Regions from separate parts of the Streptomyces sp. NPDC088915 genome, predicted to be linked through region 1. Evidence: riboswitches for the same ligand, from Rfam matches in the RefSeq annotation. Region 1 holds a riboswitch; the other holds the start of a gene.
The links. Region 1 has a riboswitch for cobalamin ahead of ACIP5O_RS17305 (cobalamin biosynthesis protein). Riboswitches for the same ligand answer to the same signal wherever they lie in the genome.
Positions count from the first base shown of each region.

Region 2: it holds a riboswitch for cobalamin, as region 1 does, so the genes downstream of both, ACIP5O_RS18290 (CoA-acylating methylmalonate-semialdehyde dehydrogenase) here and ACIP5O_RS17305 (cobalamin biosynthesis protein) in region 1, are expected to answer to the same signal.

Region 1 is NZ_JBIVIR010000008.1:276,543-279,958, forward strand. It holds gene ACIP5O_RS17300 (cobyric acid synthase) at 1-553, opposite strand, end outside; gene ACIP5O_RS17305 (cobalamin biosynthesis protein) at 550-1,521, opposite strand; cobalamin riboswitch at 1,554-1,685, opposite strand; gene ACIP5O_RS17310 (hypothetical protein) at 1,805-2,026, opposite strand; gene ACIP5O_RS17315 (anion permease) at 2,039-3,313, opposite strand.
Region 2 is NZ_JBIVIR010000009.1:154,809-158,224, forward strand. It holds gene ACIP5O_RS18290 (CoA-acylating methylmalonate-semialdehyde dehydrogenase) at 1-1,463, opposite strand, end outside; cobalamin riboswitch at 1,674-1,852, opposite strand; gene ACIP5O_RS18295 (hypothetical protein) at 2,071-2,580, shown strand; partial or broken gene ACIP5O_RS18300 (mechanosensitive ion channel family protein) at 2,610-3,416, opposite strand, start outside.

The sequences.
Region 1 (3,416 bases):
CCGTCGTGCCGAAGAACTGGGCGAAGACCCCGCCCCGGTCGATGTCCCCGACCACCACCACGGGCAGCCGCGCGGCCCGCGCCACGCCCATGTTCACGATGTCGGTGCGCCGCAGGTTGATCTCGGCCGGGCTGCCGGCGCCCTCGCAGATCACCGCGTCGTACGTGCTCCGCAGCTCCTCCAGGCACGCCATGACCGGCTCGAACAGCTCCTTCTGCCTGCCCCCGTGGTAGCCGCGCGCACTCAGCTCGCCCACCGGCTTCCCCATCAGGACGACCTGGCTGGAGCGGTCGCCGCCCGGCTTGAGCAGCACCGGGTTCATCAGCGCGGTCGGCTCGACCCGGGCGGCCTGCGCCTGCATGGCCTGGGCCCGGCCTATCTCGGCGCCCTCGCGCGTGACGAAGGAGTTGAGGGACATGTTCTGCCCCTTGAACGGCGCCACCTTCAGGCCCTTGCGGACCAGCCAGCGGCAGATCCCGGCCGTCACGACGCTCTTGCCCGCGTCGGACGTGGTCCCGGCGACCAGCAGCCCCCCGCCCCTCCCGCCCCTCATGAAGTCCTCCGCTTCCCGCGCCGCACGGCGTCGGCGATCAGACGGCCGCCCACACAGGCGGCCAGGGTCAGCGCGGTCACCCGGCGCGAGAGCGCCACCGCCCGTTCGACGTCCGCCACCTCGACGGCCCGCCCCTCCCCGTTCAGCACCGGCCGGTGCTCGACGCGCCCGCCGTACGAGAGGGTGCCCCCGAGCCGTACGCCCAACGCGCCCGCGAAGGAGGCCTCGACCGGGCCCGCGTTGGGGCTCGGGTGCTTCGACGCGTCCGCCCGCCAGGCCCGGGCGGCCCCGCGCGGATTCCCGCCGGCGACGGTCGCGAGCGCGGCCGTCAGGCGCGCGCCCGGCCAGCCGGCCAGGTCGTCGAGGCGGGCCGAGGCCCAGCCGAAGCGGCGGTACCGGGGGGACCTGTGGCCGACCATCGCGTCCAGGGTGTTGACGGCCCGGAAGCCGACGAGCCCCGGCACGCCCGCGACCGCGCCCCAGAACAGGGCGCCGACCACGGCGTCCGAGGTGTTCTCGGCGACCGACTCGACGACCGCGCGGGCCATCGCGGGACCGTCCAGGGACCGCGGGTCGCGCCCGCACAGGTGCGGAAGCCGCTCCCGGGCCACCTCCAGGTCCCCGGCGGCCAGCGCCCCGCCGATCGCACGGGCCTCCCGGCCCAGGGTCGTCCCGCCGACGACGGCCCACACGGAGGCGGCGGTCAGCGCGACGGCGGCGGCCGGCCGGTTCCGTACGGCCCGGGCGGCGAGGGCGCCGAGGGCGACGGTGGAACCGGCGCAGACGGCCGCGTGCAGGGCGCCCCAGCCGCGGTGGTCGCGGTGGAGGCGCCCTTCGACGGCGGCGGCGGTCCGGCCGAACGCGGCGACGGGGTGGCCCCGGCGGGGATCGCCGAGGAGCAGGTCGACGGCGAGGCCCGCGGCCGCGCCGTACGCGAAGACACCGGTGGCTCTGGGGCGCCCGGGCATGGCTGTGTCCTCACTCAGGGTCCGCGCCCTGGATCGACGTGACCGGCGGCGAGAGTTCCTGACTCCCGGACCCTCGGATCCGGTCACAGTGGCGGGACCGCGCCGGATTCGCACCGGACTTCCTCTGCTGCCGCCGTAATGGCCTCGGCAGTCCACCACGCGCCGAGAACGGGCGTCAACCCAGCTTTGACCTGCGGCGGCGCACTGTGCGGAGCACCACAGAGAAGCGGCCGGGCGGCCCGCACCCGAAGGTGCGGACCGCCCGGCCGGTGGAGCGGGGCCGTCAGACGACGATCAGGTAGATGCCGTACGCCACGGCCGCGAGGCACAGTCCGAAGCAGGCGTAGGCGCCGGTGCGGGCCAGGGCGGCGGAGCCGCCCCGGGCGGTGGCCTCCTCCTGCTTGGTGAGGCCGACGATGCCGAGGGAGAAGAGGCCCACCAGGGCGACGGTCGCCACGAGGCTGACTCCGAAGACGGAGCCGAGGGCTGCCCAGTCGATCTTCATGCGGTGCTTTCCTTAGACCTTCGCGGCCGGGGCCGGGGGAGCGGTCGGGTCGGTGGGGGCCGGGGCGGGGATGGTCGCCTTGAGGTCCTCGTCGGTGACGGCGGCGACGGAGCCGGCCGGCGGCGGGGTGACGGCCGCGATGGCGGTGGTCACCACGCCCGCGGGCTCGGCGTCGGAGGCGTCGAGGTCGTCGGCCGTGACGTTGTGCCGGTCGACCGGCTTGCGGCGGGACAGCGACCAGATGACGGCCGAGCCGGCCACGAGCAGGACCGCGACGGCGGCGATGCCCCAGGTGCCCTGCTTGGTGAGGAACTCGGCGCCGGCGCCGACCAGGCCCGCGGCGGGCAGGGTCAGGCCCCAGGCGACGAACATCCGGGTCGCGGTCGACCAGCGGACGACACCGCCCTTGCGGCCGAGGCCCGCGCCCATCACGGCACCCGAGCAGGACTGGGTGGTGGAGAGGGAGAAGCCGAGGTGCGAGGAGGCCAGGATGACCGTCGCGGCGCTGGTCTGGGCGGCGAAGCCCTGCTGCGGCTGGAGGTCGGTGAGGCCCTTGCCCATGGTGCGGATGATGCGCCAGCCGCCGAGGTAGGTGCCGAGCGCGATGGCGACGCCGGCGGAGACGACGACCCACAGGGGCGGGTTCGAGCCGGGGGCGACGACACCCTGGGTGACCAGGGCGAGGGTGATGATGCCCATCGTCTTCTGGGCGTCGTTGGTGCCGTGGGCGAGGGAGACGAGACCGGCGGAGGCGATCTGGCCGGCCCGGTAGCCCTTGGCCGTGGCCTTCGCCTCGGGGTTGGCCTTGATCTTGTACGTCAGCTTGGTGGCGGCCATCGCGGCGAGGCCGGCGACGACCGGCGCGGCGACGGCCGGGATGAGGACCTTGGTGACGATCGTGGAGCCGTTCACGGCCGACCAGCCGGCCGACATGACCGCGGCGCCGATGAGACCGCCGAAGAGCGCGTGGGAGGAGCTGGACGGGAGTCCGAGCAGCCAGGTCAGCAGGTTCCACAGGATGGCGCCGACCAGCGCGGCGAAGATCACCTCTGTGCGGATGCCCTCTTCGTTGATGATCCCGCCGGAGATCGTCTTGGCGACCTCCACGGACAGGAACGCGCCGACGAGGTTGAGCACGGCGGACATGGCCACCGCCGTCTTGGGCTTGAGCGCACCGGTCGAGATGGTCGTGGCCATCGCGTTCGCGGTGTCGTGGAAACCGTTCGTGAAATCGAACACGAGAGCTGTCACGACCACAATGGCGAGCAGCAGCGTGATGTGTTCCATTTACCCAGGCAATCGTTTGACGTCAGTGGCTGGTCGAACGTAAGCAACCTGGGTGAACGGAAGATGAACTGGGGCGGGCGGCGTGGTGTCCCTAACCGGTGCC
Region 2 (3,416 bases), on a different contig from region 1:
TTGACCCCGGAGGGCCAGCGCGAGGTGACGGTCTTGGTGCGGGTGTGGAAGCGGATCGAGTCCGGCCCGTGCTGGTTCAGGTCCCCGAACCCGGACGCCTTCCAGCCGCCGAAGGTGTGGTACGCCACGGGGACCGGGATCGGGACGTTGACGCCGACCATCCCGGTGTCGACCCGGCGCGCGAACTCGCGGGCGGTGTCGCCGTCCCGGGTGAAGAGGGCGACGCCGTTCCCGTACGCGTGCTCGCTGGGCAGCCGGAGCGCCTCCTCGAAGTCGGCGGCGCGCACGACGCACAGCACCGGGCCGAAGATCTCCTCGCGGTGGATCCGCATCTCCGGGGTGACCCGGTCGAAGAGCGAGGCGCCCGCGAAGAAGCCGTCCTCGTGGCCGGGCAGGGTGAACCCGCGTCCGTCGACGACGAGTTCGGCCCCCTCCTCCACGCCGATGTCGACGTAGCGGGTGACCCGTTCCAGGGCGTCCCGGCTCACCAGCGGCCCGAAGTCGGCCTCCGGGTCGTCGGAGCGGCCGATCCGGAGGGCGGCGACGCGCTCCTTCAGTGCGGCCACCAGCCGGTCGGCGGTCTCCTCGCCGACGGGCACGGCGACGGAGATCGCCATGCAGCGCTCGCCCGCCGAGCCGTAACCGGCCCCCACCAGGGCGTCGACGGCCTGGTCGAGGTCGGCGTCGGGCATCACGATCATGTGGTTCTTGGCGCCGCCGAAGCACTGGGCGCGCTTGCCGTGGGCGGCGGCCGTCGCGTAGATGTGCGCGGCGACCGGGGTGGAGCCGACGAAGCCGAGGGCCTGCACGCGGGGGTCTTCGAGGAGGGTGGTGACGGCCTCCTCGCCGCCGTTGACGACGTTGAGGACACCGGCCGGGAGCCCCGCCTCCAGGAACAGCTCCGCGAGCCGGAGCGGTACGGAGGGATCGCGTTCGGACGGCTTGAGGATGAAGGCGTTGCCGCAGGCCAGGGCGGGTGCGGCCTGCCACAGCGGAATCATCGCGGGGAAGTTGAACGGGGTGATGCCGGCGACGACGCCGAGCGGGCTGCGCAAGGAGTGCACGTCGATGCCGGTTCCGGCGTTGTCGGTGAACTCCCCCTTGAGGAGGTGGGGAGCGCCGGCGGCGAACTCCACGACTTCGAGCCCGCGTTGCAGATCGCCGTGGGCGTCCGCGACGGTCTTGCCGTGCTCGGCGGACAACAGCCTCGCCAGCTCGTCGCGTTCGCCCTCGACGAGCCGGAGGAACCGCAACAGGACGCGGGCGCGCCGCTGCGGGTTCCACGCGCCCCACTCCCGCTGGGCGGCGACCGCGTCCGCGATCGCCCGCTCGGTGTCGGCGCGGCCGGCGAGCGGGACGCGGGCCTGGACGGCGCCGGTGTTGGGGTCGTACACGTCGCCGAAGAGGCCGGACGTGCCGGCGGTGTGCTTCCCGCCGATGAAATGGGTGAGTTCACGGACCATGGGGGCCTGCTCTCGTCAGGTCGGATCCGGGGATGGCACGGCGGACCGCCGGCCGCACCGGGTGGGTGCGCCGCGGGGGGACGCCGTGGGACGGGGCGGCGCGGGGCCGCCGAAGAGCTACGTGGACGCGGGGGTCGCCGCTCGCTCCGCCGGATCACCAGGGTCGTGGGTACGGACCGGTGCCATGCGTGTCTGCTCCATCCTCGTGGACAACACGGAACGCTCCGCGGCCGGTATCCTGACTCCCGGATCCCCGCGTGCCGCCCGCCTTCCCGACGGACCTCGTCAGTGACGTGTGGACGGCGGCACACTCCCCGGTCACAGTGGCGGGACCGTGCCGGATTCACACCGGCTTCCCTGCACCGCGGACCTTGTGTCACGAACATATAGTTGGACGTCCTAGTAAGTCCACCCCCGCGCCCCGCCACCATCCGTGTCGGCCGGATCCCGCCGATCCCCCTGCGGCCGGCCGGACCTCCGTCGCGCACGGGGTCTCCCGGGGCGTCCGGGCCTTCCTCCGCTCCCGAGGTCTGTCAGGCGGATCAGGACCGTCGGCGTGCCCGGAAATTCCCGGCCGCGCCCTCCGACGACCGGGCAGAATCGCGGCATGACCGCCCCGCACCTCGACGAGGAACCGCCCGAGCACCGGAGGTTCGCCCGGTACCTGGAGGCTCTGGAAGCCGTACCGGAGGAGGCCGAGGCCGAGCTGGTGTCCGCCGTCCTGCGCGACCGGGACGCGACGATGGCCGGCAGCGCGGTGGTCCGTCACCTGGACCGCAGGGCCGCCGGCCTCCTGGCCGGCCCGCACTTCACGGAATGGGCCCGGCGCCTCGCCGAGACCGTCGCGGCCCACGACTTCCCCGCCCGCCGCCTGCGCGAGTGGTCCCTGCTCCACGCCCTCGTACAGGACGAGGCCCGGTCCCCCGGAGAACTCCTCGACGCGTCCGACTGGCTCCAGCGCACGGCCGCCTCCCGGCGCTTCGCGACGCCGCCCACCGCCCTCGCGCTCCTGGCCGAACGGGGACGCACCCGCCGCGTCCGGAGCGAGGCGAGCCGAATGCTGTGGTACGGGCCGGTCCTTCGCGGCCGGTCGTCGGCGCACGAGCCGCCGGTCTGAGCGGACGGACCCGCGCGGGTCGTTCGACACCGCCCCGTACGCGGAGCGGGCCGCCGTCCACCACCTCGCCCTCGTCGCCCCGGCCGAGCCCCCGGCGACTCAGGCCGCCTTGCCCGACTCCTCGGGGGCGGAGGCGGTGACGACCCGGGGAAGGGCGCCCGGGTGCTCCCGGGCCAGCCAGCGCACGAGTTCCTCGCGTACGGCGCAGCGGGTCGTCCACAGGTCGTCGGCGTCCTTGGCGGTCACGATCGCGCGGACCGTGATGGCGGTGGGCGACGTGTCCGTGACGGCCAGGTCCCAGCCGCGCCCGTCCCAGGCCGGACAGGCGGCGAGGAACTCCCGCAGGTGCGCCCGCATGAGCGCGACGGGCGTGGAGTGGTCGCAGTGGACGAAGACCGACCCCGTCATCTGGGCACCGCCCCGCGACCAGTTCTCGAACGGACGCGAGGTGAAGTACGAGACGGGCAGCGTCACCCGGCGCTCGTCCCAGGTCCTGACCGTGAGGAAGGTCAGCGTCACCTCCTCCACGAGACCCCACTCGCCGTCGACGACGACCGTGTCCCCGATGCGGACCATGTCGCCGAAGGCGATCTGGAAGCCGGCGAAGAGGTTGCCGAGCGTCGACTGCGCCGCCACGCCGGCCACGATGCCGATGATCCCGGCCGAGGCCAGCAGCGACGTGCCGAGGGTGCGGAAGGAGGGGAAGGTGACGAGGGCGACGGCGGCCGCGAGCACTCCGACGGCGACCGACACCACCCGCATGATCAGCGTGACCTGCGTACGGACCCGGCGCAGCCGCGCGGCGTCCCGCGCACGCCCGGCGTAGCGCGTGTACG